Regions from separate parts of the Bacillus sp. CIS52 genome, predicted to be linked through region 4. Evidence: riboswitches for the same ligand, from Rfam matches in the RefSeq annotation. Region 4 holds a riboswitch; each other region holds the start of a gene.
What was found. Region 4 has a riboswitch for S-adenosylmethionine ahead of ACH32G_RS05785 (5-methyltetrahydropteroyltriglutamate--homocysteine S-methyltransferase). Riboswitches for the same ligand answer to the same signal wherever they lie in the genome.
Positions count from the first base shown of each region.

Region 1 (3,551 bases), on a different contig from region 4:
AAATCTTCCCGCTGCAGACCTTTTCTGACTTTATTCGCTTCCGGGGCAACTACCGCGGGATTGGTTCCGTAAATAAACAAGGAGCGTACGGGCGGTGTTGTTTCTAAAAGAACGCTTCCGAGTCTGTTCATATTAAATGATCTTGGCTTCCTGCCATAAAGCAGATCAGGCCGCTGGAGCGCTTGTCTGTTATAGTTTAATATCGCGCTGTTGTGCTTGATTGCGCCTCCCCCGGTGCGGAGCCACTGTCCTGTCACAGCCGGAAGGCAGGCGACGGTGCGGACGATCATTCCGCCATTGTCATGGTGCTGAATGCCGTTTCCGATCCTGATAAGGGAAGGGGAGGTTTCGCCGTACATTCTCGCAAGGCGTCTGATATCGTCTGCTTTAACGCCTGTTATAACAGAAACCGTTTCAGGATCATACTGTTTGACATGCGCTTTTAATTCTTCACTGCCTTCGGTGTATTCTGTGAGAAATGCTTCATCGTGAAGGTTCTCGGCAAATAAAACATGCATGATACCGAGAGCGAGTGCGGCATCTGTGCCGGGGCGAATGGGAATAAACCAATCGGCAAGCCGGCCTGTTTGGTTCTTATGTACATCGATAACGACAATTTTAGCTCCTTTTTTCCGGGCTTTTTGAGCAATCATGACCTGATGCATATTCGTGCTGACGGCATTGATTCCCCAGAAAATAAAGAGCTTTGCATGTATGGTCTCTTCCGGGTCAGTACCTGCGCCTTCTCCCATTGTATAGTTGTAGCCCTCCGATCCGGCTTTGCTGCAGATCGTCCGTTCGAGCTGGCTCGCCCCGAGTCGGTGGAAAAAACGGCGGTCCATTCCCTCTGCCGCCAGTTTTCCCATATTGCCGTAAAAGCTGTACGGGAGAATGCTTTCCGCTCCTTCTTCGGCAATAAGCTCTTTCCAGCGCGCACTGATCGTATTGATTGCTTCGTCCCATGAAATAGGCGCAAACACGGCTTCACCTTTTTCGCCGATCCGTTTTAACGGGACGGTTAAACGTTTTTCATCATAAATGCGCTCAGCCATGTGCCGGACTTTGTTGCAAATATTCCCTGAGGTGACCGGGTGATCCGGGTCTCCCTGAATGTTAACGATTTTTCCGTCTTTTTTTGTCACAAGTAAGCCGCATTGATCGGGACAGTCCAGTGAGCACACCGACTTAAAGACGCCGTTTGGCTGTTTTGCAGCAGAATTCATAGCCCATTTCTCCTCTTTTTTTATATTGTAAGCATTATAACATTTCGAAATAGATCGTCAATTCAGAAAAAAAGTGTTGACATCACGGAAAGACTTATCTATGATGAGTTTATTCTTTTTAAAAGCCTGACAATTTCATCATTTTATTTTCTATCAAGAGAGGTGGAGGGACTGGCCCTATGAAACCTCGGCAACATTTATTGTGCCAATTCCAGCAAGCGTATGCTTGAAAGATAGGAAAGAATGGTCTATACATATTTGTGCGCTTCAAGCGGATAAAGACGGTATATGAATCTCTTTCCTTCTTCGGGGAAAGAGATTTTTTTGTGAAAAAATTTATGTGAAAAGGATGTTTTGCACCATGACGGTTTTAATTACCGCACCATATCACGACGAGGGGCTGAAGGAGCTGACAGATCTGTTCGGCCGGACTGTACACCTGCCGTGGAAGAAGCACGGCAGGGCCTATCGGGAAGATGAATTAATCCGGATGATTCAAGAGACAAACGCGTCGGGGCTTATTACCGAACTTGATGAGGTATCTGAGCGAGTGATTGATATATTGCCTGATTCCGCTTTTATCGGCGTCTGCAGAGGGATGCCGTCTAATGTGGATATCGCGGCGGCGACTAAAAGAAAAATTCCTGTCTTCTATACACCGGCCCGCAATGCCCAGGCTGTTGCTGAAATGTTTATCGGAAATGTCATTTCATTTTTGCGCCACACGTATTCTTCCCATCGGTGGCTGAAGGACGGGAAGTGGAATGGTGATTATTTGCAGGCTTACATCAAATTCAGGGGAAATGAGCTGACGGGGAAAACAGTCGGCCTTATCGGTTTCGGAGCTGTAGGACAGAGAATCGCCCGGCTGTTGTCGGCTTTTGACTGCAAGGTGCTGTACTATGACCCCTTTGTCAATCATGAGAACCGGGAGTATGAAAAAACGACGATTGAACGGGTATTTTCCGAAAGTGATATTGTCTCCGTTCATTTGCCGCGCACCGAAGAAACCATCGGCCTAATCGGCGCCCGGCACTTTCAATTGATGAAGCAAGAAGCTGTTTTTGTCAATACATCAAGAGCGGCGGTTACAGACGGAAAAGAGCTGCTGCGGGTGCTGAAAGAACGGCGGATTAAAGGAGCGATCCTTGACGTGTTTTATCACGAACCGCCTGAATCTTCTGATTATGAATTGATCTCACTGCCGAATGTGTTTGCGACTCCCCATTTAGCGGGCGCAACATTTGAGGTGGAGGATCATCATGTGAGGATTTTAAATGAGGCGCTTTTCAAATGGAAAAAAGATCAGCTCTGCTCAATACGTGAACTTTATAACAAAAGAGAACTTGAGATGGAAGGATAGAAAAAGGAGGAGGCTGTAATGGCTGAACAAAAAGGCTACCTTGTATTTGACATCGGGACAGGGAATGCGCGAGTCGCGGTTGTGACTGCCAGCGGCGACGTGACCGCACTGGAAAGGGAAGACATTGAATATGTGACGGATCCGCTTTATCCGGACGGCCGTTATTTCTCGCCGGAAAGATTATGGGCGCAAATCAGCGCTATGGCAAAAAAGGCTATTGCTAAAAGCCCTCATATTACATTAATCGGAATCACCTCAACAAGCCAGAGGCAGGGAATTGTTCTGATTAATAAAGATAAAAAGGCGTTTCTCGGTCTGCCCAACATTGATAATAGAGGGCGCGAATGGGAGGGAGAGATCGAGTTAAAAGAAGAAGTGCATCAGCGCGCCGGACGCCTTCCGAGCGCTTTATTTTCCGCCATGAAACTTGTCGGGTTAAAAAAAAGACAGCCGTCATTATGGAAAGAAGTGAAGTACATCACAAGCATCAGTGACTGGGTGACATTTGAGCTGAGCGGAATTTTAAGCTATGAACCGTCACAGGCCGCTGAAACACTGCTGTTTGACGTAAGGAAAAAGGCGTGGTCAGAGAAATTATGCAGCATCTTCGGGGTGCCTTCTGCCATTCTTCCTTCACTCGTCCGATCTGGGACGGTTGTCGGAATGTTAACGTTTAAAAAAGCGGCTGTTCTCGGTCTTTCTGAAAGAGTGCCTGTGATTGCAGGCGGAGGAGACACACAGCTTGCCATTAAAAGTGCAGATGCAAAGCCGGGAGATATCGTCATCGTATCCGGTACGACGACGCCGATTACAAAGATAACAGCGGAGCCCGGAACCGAAAGTTTAGAGAATGCATGGCTGAATTGCCATACAGAAGAAGGTCAATGGCTTCTTGAAACTAATCCGGGTGTAACAGGACTCAATTATCAAAAATTAAAATCCATTTTTTATCCGAATGAATCCTA
Region 1 covers NZ_JBIUFR010000003.1:293,918-297,468, forward strand. The annotation lists gene ACH32G_RS14440 (molybdopterin oxidoreductase family protein) at 1-1,223, opposite strand, end outside; SAM riboswitch class I at 1,371-1,463, shown strand; gene ACH32G_RS14445 (2-hydroxyacid dehydrogenase) at 1,585-2,586, shown strand; gene ACH32G_RS14450 (FGGY-family carbohydrate kinase) at 2,605-3,551, shown strand, end outside.
Region 1: another riboswitch for S-adenosylmethionine. It lies ahead of ACH32G_RS14445 (2-hydroxyacid dehydrogenase); the one in region 4 lies ahead of ACH32G_RS05785 (5-methyltetrahydropteroyltriglutamate--homocysteine S-methyltransferase).

Region 2 (3,551 bases), 800 kb from region 4:
CCTGGATGAGCGTCATCATCGGTTTTATATACGTGAACGGCTTCTTTTTGTTTATCCGGCGTATAAATATCTTCGATGTCCACTACGCCGTATGTTTCTCCGCCGTAAGTCAGTTTTACGGTGTCTCCGACAGCAAGCTCAGCCGCTTTTTCTGAATCGACCGGAAGTGTAATCGGCAAAGACCAGACGGCCCCGGATGCCAGACGCATATTTTCAACGACTGACACGTAATCTTTTTCTGTGAAAAATCCTTCAATCGGGCTGTAGGCACCGATTCCGATCAGCTCTAAATCAGCAAACGAAATCAAATCCAGCTCAATTTCTTTTTGGACGGATGTAAGATCATACTGCTCATTCACCCGATTAACTAATGTTCCTCCGTGCGGTGCTAGACTCATAGTACATTTTCCTCCCAGTTAACAGATAAATAAACTCAGATTAATAGTTAAATGCCCCCGCCTTGTTCATGGACAGAGCGCTTCTCTTTTCGGATGGCTTTCATCAGACTGGCGGCTCCGCCAGCTGCCAAAAGCACGCTGGCCATCATAAAGATGGAATAGTAATCTCCTTTTAACAGCAGAGAGACAAGCAGATACGAAATCGACAGTGACAAAAACGGTGAAACGACCCATACTTTGAGCATCGTTTTCACGACTTCTTTATGAAAAACGTTCGGCCCGTTTTTGGCCATTCCGATACCGATGATTGATGATGATGTCACCTGCGCCAAAGGAACCGGCAGACCGAACACGGAACTGATAATGACAAGCCCGGCCCCGGTTCCGGAAAGCAGTATGCCTTCGCCGGCGGAAAATCTCGTAATCTTTTTCCCGTTGGTTTCAAGCACTCTGCGTCCTAAAAGCAGAGCGCCGAGAGCAACAAAGATGCCTCCGTACAGCGTCCCTTTGGACACGCTGAGCACGCCGGCGGCAACTAAAGGCCCTACCGCATTTGCGACGTTGTTCATTCCGGCTGAAAAAGCTTCCCAAAACCCCGCAATAAGCAGGACAATCCCCAAAACCTTCTGTTTCCGGCTCGAAATGACTCGAATATTCAGAGAACTGGATACCTTCGATACGAGAAACGTGAAACAGAACGCGACAAACGGAACGAGCACCCAAAAAATCACGATGACCAAAAGATGCTGCAGAAACAATACTTTGTACGCGACTCCGACCCCGACAATCGCCCCGACGGTGACCTCGCTCGTCGACAGCGGAATGCCGAGCACATTCGCCGTGAATAACGATAACGCCGCAGCTCCGATAATAATGCAGACAATGGTGAGCGTAATGGTCTGTTCGGGAATGATTCCGCCGCTGATCGTCTTAACGACTTCTCCGCCGCCGATAACCGCCCCTGACAGGACGCCAGCCGCGCAGATGATCAGCGCATACGTTTTCTTTTTAACGGCGCCGGACCCGTAAGCGACTCCCATTGAAGCCGCGGCTCCGCTGGCTCCGATATTCATGGCGAAAAACAGGCAGAATAAAATAGCGGCTAATTCCATTGTGCAGCTCCTTTATTCATGCAGTCCGCATTCTGTTTTCGCCATTCCGTTCCATCTGCCGCTCCGCAAGTCTTCTGCGGTAAACGCAGGTGAAGTGCACGGTTCACAGCCGATGCTCGGATAGCCCTGATCATGAAGAATGTTGTAATCCAGCTCATGCTTGGATGTATATCTCCAGATGTCTTTCCACGTCCAGTGGATCAGCGGGCATACTTTAATGGAATGAAACTTATCGTCTTTATTCAGGAAATTCGTATTCGCCCGGCTCGGCCCTTGATCGCGTCGGAGGCCGGACAGCCATGCCGGACGCCCGGCAAGCGCTTCTCTTAACGGCAGAATTTTTCTGATGAAGCAGCACTGGTTCGGTTCTCTTTCCCACAGTTTATCTCCATGAGCCTCGGCCTGTTCCTCAAGAGTAAGGCTGGGCTTTTTCAGGATGATGTTCAGTCCCGGGTAACGTTCTTTCACTTTTTCGATCGTTTCATATGTTTCTTTAAAGTGAAGTCCTGTATCGAGAAACACGATTTCCGCGTCTTTTTTCACTTTAGAAATTAAATCGATCAGGACGATTCCCTCAATCCCGAAGCTGCACGCGTAAACAAGCTGGTCTCCGTAGTGGCCGTATGCCCATTTTAAAACGGACAGCGCGCCTTTATAGGAATCGTCTTCCGGAAATGTAATCGCCGGTTCCTCCCATGTGTCATACGTTAGCATTTTTTCTTTCCTCCTCCCGGAGACAATCAAACAGCTGTTGTTTTCTGCCGGTTGTCTTATCCCTCAATCTTTTTTCATATAAAAAACTTTCAATCCAGCGGAATGAAAGACAGTGACCCGTTATAGCCCTTATCTTCAAAATGCTGTGCATTTTTCTGGATGCGGCACCTTGCATGATACGCAGGTTGCCGGGCGTCATCGGTCCAGTCCCTCAGCCGCTCTTGATAAGCTTTTTAGATTTGTACTAAATTTTAGCACAATTCTAACAGAAGTCAACCCGAGTTTTTTGATAGGAATAATAAAACAGGCCCTGAGGCCTGTTTTTATTGTCATTATTTTTTAAACCAATCTTTTGACTCGGGATTCTGTTTCCATGATCTCAGTTTCTCAATGTCATCTGAATGTATCGTTCCGTTTTCAAGCGCTACTTCAATCAGCGTGTCATAATCTGTTAACGAGTAGTACGGCAGACCCGCTTTTTTAAAGGCTTCTCTTGCTTTCGGCAGTCCGTATGTAAAAATTGAAAGGACGCCGAGAACTTCCGCGCCCTCTCTTTGAAGGGCCGCCGCAGCTTCAAGCACGCTGCCACCGGTAGAAATCAAGTCTTCAATCACGACTGTTTTTTGTCCTTTTTTAACGGCGCCTTCAATTTGATTTCCTTTGCCGTGCGCTTTCGGTTTGCTTCTGACGTAGCACATCGGAGCGCCTGTACGGTCTGCGAGAAGCGCAGCATGCGGAATGCCTGCCGTTGCAGTGCCCGCGATCATCTCCGCCTCGGGGAAATGCTCTTTCAGCAGTCTGCCGAGCCCGTCCGCCACATCATTTCTCACTTTTGGATACGACAATGTCAGACGGTTGTCACAATAGATCGGCGATAAAATGCCGCTCGCCCACGTAAACGGCTCATTCGGGCGTAAAAAGACAGCTTCAATGTGTAATAGATGTTTTGCGATAGCCTGTTTCATCGGCGAACGCCCTCCCATTCCAGTTTAATGGCTTCATATGCTTTAACGGGGTTTTCCGCTTTTGTAATTGAACGGCCCACGACAATGGCAGACGAACCGTTTTCTTTCGCAAATGACGGAGTCGCCGTCCGGACTTGATCATCAGCGGCGTCATTGGCCGTGCGGATGCCCGGCGTGACTGTCAGAAATGACGGCCGGACCGCTTCATAAATGGCTTTTGTTTCATGAACCGAACATACCACGCCGTCCAGCCCGCACTCTTCAGCCATTTTGCCGTAATGCACAACCGTTTCTGACAGCGGCTTTTGCAGCAGAAGCTCTTCCTTCGCCATCTGCTCTGAAGTGCTCGTCAGCTGGGTGAC
Region 2 covers NZ_JBIUFR010000001.1:414,937-418,487, forward strand. The annotation lists gene sat (sulfate adenylyltransferase) at 1-398, opposite strand, end outside; gene ACH32G_RS01515 (inorganic phosphate transporter) at 446-1,510, opposite strand; gene ACH32G_RS01520 (phosphoadenylyl-sulfate reductase) at 1,523-2,224, opposite strand; SAM riboswitch class I at 2,351-2,455, opposite strand; gene pyrE (orotate phosphoribosyltransferase) at 2,557-3,189, opposite strand; gene pyrF (orotidine-5'-phosphate decarboxylase) at 3,186-3,551, opposite strand, start outside.
Region 2: another riboswitch for S-adenosylmethionine. It lies ahead of ACH32G_RS01520 (phosphoadenylyl-sulfate reductase); the one in region 4 lies ahead of ACH32G_RS05785 (5-methyltetrahydropteroyltriglutamate--homocysteine S-methyltransferase).

Region 3 (3,551 bases), on a different contig from region 4:
CTGTCAGGACCGCGGTGAACGATCATTTGGTTCATTTGTTTGATTAGCTCTTCTTGATCTGCGGTTTGAGTTAATGGATGCTTATTAAAAACACCGACAAATCCACACATAGTATAGCCTCCATAAGTGTAATTTTCTAATTGAACCCCCTTTTTATAGACGCTTTGTTACGCCATTGGTTTCACGCTATGTAAAAAATAAGCATGGCAGCATCTGCAAAAAGGGAAAGCCGCTTAAATAAGCGGCTATAAAATTATTCTCCTAGTGCTTCTTTGCGAAGCGCATCCGCCTTGTCAGTACGCTCCCAAGGAAGATCCACATCGTGACGTCCGAAGTGGCCGTAAGCGGCAGTCTGTTTATAGATCGGACGGCGCAAATCAAGCATTTTAATAATGCCGGCAGGTCTCAGGTCGAAGTTATTCCGTACGACTTCGATCAGTTTCTCTTCAGAAGCTTTTCCTGTATCAAATGTATTGATGGAAATAGATACAGGCTGTGCCACGCCGATTGCGTATGCAAGCTGCACTTCACAAGAATCAGCAAGTCCTGCAGCCACGATGTTTTTTGCTACGTATCTCGCAGCGTAAGCCGCTGAACGGTCTACTTTCGTCGCATCTTTACCGGAGAATGCACCGCCGCCGTGGCGTGCATATCCGCCGTATGTGTCAACGATGATTTTACGGCCGGTAAGTCCCGCATCGCCTTGAGGACCGCCGATTACGAAACGTCCCGTAGGGTTGATGAAGTATTTTGTTTCGTCATCAATCAGTTCCTCAGGCACGACAGGGTTAATGACATGCTCTTTCAGATTGCGCTGAATCTGCTCAAGCGTAATTTCCGGATGGTGCTGAGTTGAGATGACGATCGCATCGATGCGGACCGGCTTGTTGTTCTCATCATATTCAACGGTAACTTGCGTTTTTCCGTCAGGGCGAAGGTACGGAAGAATGTCTTCTTTGCGGACTTCGCTCAAACGGCGGGCCAATTTATGCGCCAAAGAGATCGGAAGCGGCATAAGCTCTTTCGTTTCGTTACACGCATAACCGAACATCAGACCTTGGTCACCCGCTCCGATAGCTTCGATTTCAGCATCGCTCATTGTGCCTTCACGCGCTTCAAGAGCCTGATCGACACCCATCGCGATATCCGCAGACTGTTCATCAATTGATGTTAAAACAGCGCAAGTCTCCGCATCAAATCCGTATTTTGCCCGTGTGTAGCCGATTTCTTTAATCGTTTCACGGACTGTTTTCGGAATGTCAACGTATGTTGAAGTTGTAATCTCTCCGCTTACCAGCACAAGGCCTGTCGTTACAGATGTTTCACAGGCTACGCGCGCGTTCGGGTCTTTTTTTAAAATCTCATCTAAGATGCTGTCAGAAATTTGGTCACAGATTTTATCCGGATGACCCTCAGTAACAGATTCAGATGTAAATAGTCGACGGTTTTTACTCATTCACTTTTCCTCCTGAAAAAAGATCTTTTTAAAGACCTTCTCATATGATACGGAACTCGCTCCCTCTTAATACAATGTCATACTATATCAGAGAATGTTAATTGGCATATTTTATGAAATAAAAAAACCTTTTCCACTCGAGGAAAGGGTTTGGTCTGTGTGCCTTTCACTCTTATCGCTCAAGGAAATATTAAACCTTGCATCAGGTTAGCACCTTGGTTTCCCACAGTGTATTCACCTGCTTTTTTACAGAGAAACCGGTTGCTGGGCTTCATCGGGCCTGTCCCTCCGCCAGCTCGGGATAAGAGTATCCGCTCAATGAAATATCTTATCGTAAAAGGGCGGAAAGTGTCAATATGAATTAAAGCGATTACGCGCCTTTATTTCAGGAAGCAATGGAAAAACACAAACAAATAATAATAAACAGTATAGACTATTTTTATATATGTGTTATACTAATTCCACATTCAGCGAAATACAAATAAACCGGCAAAGGAAGGGTTTTATGAAATTAGTTGATTTAACTGCAGATCTTCAAGCATTACTCGCAAGTCCAAATGTGCATCATAATTTATCGGCGCCAAAACTTACCGAAAAAGTGATCACCCGAAATGAAGGCACACTGACATCTACGGGCGCCGTACGCGCCACTACCGGTGCATATACGGGGCGATCACCTAAAGATAAATTTATCGTTCGTGAAAAAAGCACAGAAAATCAAATTGATTGGGGCGCAGTGAACCAGCCCATTTCTGAAGAGGCGTTTGAAAAGCTGTACGCCAAAGTCGTCAGCTACTTAAAACAGAGAGATGAACTGTTTGTTTTTGAAGGATTCGCAGGCGCAGATGAAAAATACAGACTGCCGATTACAGTCGTAAATGAATTTGCATGGCACAACCTGTTCGCGCGCCAGCTGTTTATCAGACCGGAGACGGCTGAAAGGGATTCGGAAGCACAGCCCTTTACCATTCTCTCAGCTCCGCATTTTAAAGCGGATCCGGAGACGGACGGCACGCATTCGGAAACATTTATCATTGTATCTTTCGAAAAGCGCGTCATTTTAATCGGCGGTACCGAATACGCCGGAGAAATGAAAAAATCAATTTTCTCCATTATGAACTTCCTTCTTCCGCAGCAAGATATTCTGCCGATGCACTGCTCAGCCAACGTCGGTGAAAAAGGTGATGTCGCCTTGTTCTTCGGTCTTTCCGGCACGGGGAAAACGACGCTTTCGGCCGATGAGGACCGGAAACTGATCGGCGATGACGAGCACGGCTGGTCAGACTCCGGCGTGTTTAACATTGAAGGCGGATGTTATGCTAAATGTATCAATCTGAGCGAAGAAAAAGAACCGCAGATTTTTCGTGCGATCCGCTTCGGCTCTGTTCTTGAGAATGTTGTGCTTGATGAAAAAACGGGTGAGGCGGATTACGACAATTCCTTCTACACGGAAAACACAAGAGCCGCGTATCCGATTGAGATGATCGGCAATATCGTGCAGCCGAGCATTGCCGGCCATCCGCAGGCGATCGTCTTTTTAACGGCGGACGCGTTCGGGGTGCTCCCTCCGATCAGCAAACTGACGAAGGAACAGGCAATGTATCATTTCTTAAGCGGGTACACAAGCAAACTCGCGGGAACCGAGCGCGGCGTGACATCTCCGCAAACGACTTTCTCCACGTGTTTCGGTTCACCTTTCCTGCCGCTTCCGGCTCACGTCTATGCCGAAATGCTCGGGCATAAAATCGACGAGCACGGCGCTCAAGTCTTCCTGGTCAACACAGGCTGGACCGGCGGAGGGTACGGAGTCGGAGAGCGGATGAAACTTTCGTATACAAGAGCGATGGTAAAAGCCGCAATTGACGGCACGCTTGATCAGACAGATATGACGGCAGACAGCATTTTCGGCCTGCACAGCCCCGTTCACGTTCCGGGCGTTCCGGATGAGGTTCTTCAGCCTGAAAACACATGGAGCGATAAAAAAGCATACAACGAAAAGGCGCTGTTTTTAGCCAATGAGTTTAAAGAAAACTTTAAAAAGTTTTCTCATGCAGACTCGATCGCCAAAGCCGGCGGGCCTCTCGTTTAATCAAAA
Region 3 covers NZ_JBIUFR010000002.1:22,358-25,908, reverse strand. The annotation lists gene asnB (asparagine synthase (glutamine-hydrolyzing)) at 1-110, opposite strand, end outside; gene metK (methionine adenosyltransferase) at 254-1,456, opposite strand; SAM riboswitch class I at 1,626-1,764, opposite strand; gene pckA (phosphoenolpyruvate carboxykinase (ATP)) at 1,962-3,545, shown strand.
Region 3: another riboswitch for S-adenosylmethionine. It lies ahead of metK (methionine adenosyltransferase); the one in region 4 lies ahead of ACH32G_RS05785 (5-methyltetrahydropteroyltriglutamate--homocysteine S-methyltransferase).

Region 4 (3,551 bases):
AACGCAGCCTCCGCAAAGCTTACTTGTTACGGAAAAAGCGTTCACCCCGGAACGGCGAAAAACAAAATGGTCAACGCTTCAAAAATCGCGATGGAATTTCATCACGCGCTGCCGAAAGAAGAAGCGCCGGAATATACGGAAGGGTATGAAGGCTTCTATCACTTAAATTCAATGAACGGAGACGTTTCTGAAGCCGCCCTGTCGTACATCATCAGAGACTTTGACAGAGACCGCTTTACAGAACGAAAAGAATTTATGCAGAAAACCGCCGACGCGCTTGCGGCTAAATACGGCAAGGAAAGCATCAAGCTTGAACTGCATGATCAATATTACAACATGAGAGAAAAAATCGAACCGGTCAAAGAAATTGTCGACATCGCCTATCAAGCCATGAAAAACCTCGGCATCGAACCGATTATCGAACCGATCCGGGGCGGAACTGACGGATCACAGCTCTCTTACATGGGACTGCCGACACCGAACATCTTCACGGGCGGCGAAAACTTCCACGGAAAATATGAATACATTTCCGTCGACCATATGGAAAAGGCGGTAAACGTCATTGTTGAGATCGCCAGGCTGTTTGAAGAACGCGCGTAAAACCAAAGCTCCCTGCTTTGGTTTTTTTCTTTCACATGAAACCTTTCCTTCTTTCTTTCCGTATATAAGGTATGAATTGGAAGGAAGGAGTGAAGACTATGGCAAGAGGCACTGTAGCAAGAGAATTGAAAAAAACCTTAAAAGACCCCCGCGTTCTGGAGACGAAATCGAACCCTTTTAAAAAGCTGCGAAAAATGTTCAGACGATTTTTTGTAAGATAACATCTCGTTTTCTTACAAAAAATAAGGAAAGCGCTATCAAATCATAATCTTCCGTTAGAAGCAGTTATTTTGCATATCGCAGGATTTTTTAGGGTACTGAATAACACAAGGCAAACGAAAACAATGTATTAGTTAATTCGGCACTGTCAAAAAATAGTGAAAAAGTTATATAAACGATAATCACTCAGCAGCCGATACAATCTATAGAACCACAACAAGAGCAAAATCAACCGCAGATCATAGTCATTTTTACGGAAAATGTCTTTATTTTTTAAAAAAGTGACAATTGTTTGAATACTTTTCGTTTGTTTTTTCGTACAATAATAATACCAAAACTTTTTTTGGGAGGTATGTAAAATGATGCTACTTATTTTTGCTGCTTTGACAGGATACCTGGTTTTCTCTTTCAGTAAGGACAACCGCCGGAAAACGCCAAAGACAAGCCCGCTGGTGACAGCTGCCGACACGAATAACATCATTGATTTAAATGCGATCCGTCAGAAACGCCGGATGCCGCTATCATAAAAACGACAGCTGCCGCAAAATCGGCAGCCTTTTTTTGTGCACTCCTCCAATATGAAACCATCCGTCTCCTTTTTACGTACAACATAAAAAAGGAGTTTTTTTATGTATCATTTTTATATCAAAGAGCGGATGTTTACGTTTAAGAATCGCTTTCAAGTGTTTCTTGAAAGCGGTAAAGAAGTCTTCAATGTGGAGGGAAAGCTGTTTTCTTTCGGTGACGAACTGAAGCTGTCTGATTTGGACGGCCGCACGCTCGCCAGTGTCAGTCAGAAACTGATGTCGCTCGTTCCCCGTTACGAAATTTCCGTCGGCGGCAAGCCTGTATGCCAAGTCATCAAGAAAATGACGTTTTTCAAACCGAAATTTGAAATTTCCGGAGTCGGCTGGGATATTACCGGCGATGTGTGGGGACGGAATTTTCAAGTGACAGACGGGAAATCAAACCGGATGACCGTCACCAAATCTTGGATGAGCTGGGGCGATTCTTATCATTTGGAGATTGAAAATGAAGAGGATATTGTTCTTTGTCTTGCGATCGCAATCGTGATAGATATGATTCTATTTGAGGGTGATAAATAAAAATATTTATCGAAATATATTGACAATATAAGATAATATACTAAGATTAAGAGTATTACAGTTTATTCTGAAAAATAGCATATTTCCTTATCAAGAGAGGTGGAGGGACTGGCCCTATGATACCCGGCAACCGCTGTTCAGCAGAATGGTGCTAAATCCTGAAGATAAGGTTGAGATTTGCGGACGCAAGCTCTTCCCTATCCAAGGGAAGAGCTTTTTATATTTCATTGAGGAAAGAAGGAATCGTTCATGTCACAGCAAAACACAGAACAATCATTGCACACTCTTCTTAGAAAAAACCCGCCGTTTCGCGCGGATCAGGTCGGAAGCCTGCTCCGGCCGGCGGCTGTGAAGCAAGCCCGCCTGCAAAGAGCGGCGGGTGAGATTTCGGCAGAACAGCTGCGCGAAATCGAAAACCAAGAAATCATCCGCAGCGTGAAAAAGCAGAAAGAGACCGGTCTCAATGTCGTGACTGACGGCGAATTCCGCCGGGCCTGGTGGCATTTTGATTTTCTCGAAAACTTAGACGGCGTCGAAGCGTTTACGCCAGATAGCGGCATTCAGTTTCACAATGTACAGACGAAAGCGCGCGGCATTAAAGTAACGGGAGATATTGATTTTTCTCAGCATCCGATGCTCGAAGATTATAAATTTCTTCACAGCATTGCTGGCGATGCTGTTCCAAAAATGACGATTCCAAGCCCGAATATGCTGTTTTTCCGCGGAAAATTGGAAAAAGCGGCATATCAGAATGATTACAAACAATTTCAGCATGATGTATCAAAGGCGTATAAAAAAGCGATTCAAGCTTTCTATGACGCCGGGTGCCGCTATCTTCAGCTCGATGACACCGCATGGGCCGTTTTCTTATCTGAAGCGGGGCTTCGTCAGATTGAAGCATTCGGAACGACGCCGGATGAGCTGCGCAGGCTGTTCGCAGCTTCTATTAATGACGCGATTAAGGATCGTCCTGCCGACTTGAAGGTTACGATGCATATCTGCCGCGGCAACTTCCAGTCCACATGGACGGCTGAAGGCGGCTATGATGCAGCGGCTGAAACGATTTTTGACGGGCTTGACCTTGACGGATTGTTCCTGGAATATGATGATTCCCGCTCCGGCGGCTTTGAACCGCTCCGTTATGTCAAGCGCTCTGATCTCCAGCTTGTGCTCGGATTGATTACATCAAAACATGGCGAACTTGAAGACAAGGACGCGATTAAACGCCGGATTGAAGAAGCTTCACAATATGTCAGCCTGGATCAGCTTTGCCTCAGCCCGCAATGCGGATTCGCTTCCACTGAGGAAGGAAATCTGATCACAGAAGAACAGCAATGGGCAAAACTGCGCCATGTCGTCGATATTGCCGGTGAAGTCTGGAAATAAAAAAAAGACACGCTAATCGCGTGTCTTTTCCGTTTTACAGCGGATCGGTCCCGATTAAAATTTCAATATCTATCGTGATATCAGCCGCTTTCCGGCCGATAAACCGCTGAATGCTTTCTTCAGTGCATTTCCATGTCAGGGGCGTCATTTTCACAAGCCGTTCAAGATCAGGCTGCGATAACGTCTTCGTGTAACGCAGCCGTTTACGATCAAAGGTTTGAAAGCCCGCTTGGAAACGGC
Region 4 covers NZ_JBIUFR010000001.1:1,219,651-1,223,201, reverse strand. The annotation lists gene pepT (peptidase T) at 1-600, shown strand, start outside; gene ACH32G_RS05795 (hypothetical protein) at 1,179-1,346, shown strand; gene ACH32G_RS05790 (LURP-one-related/scramblase family protein) at 1,449-1,925, shown strand; SAM riboswitch class I at 2,010-2,096, shown strand; gene ACH32G_RS05785 (5-methyltetrahydropteroyltriglutamate--homocysteine S-methyltransferase) at 2,175-3,311, shown strand; gene ACH32G_RS05780 (putative RNA methyltransferase) at 3,346-3,551, opposite strand, start outside.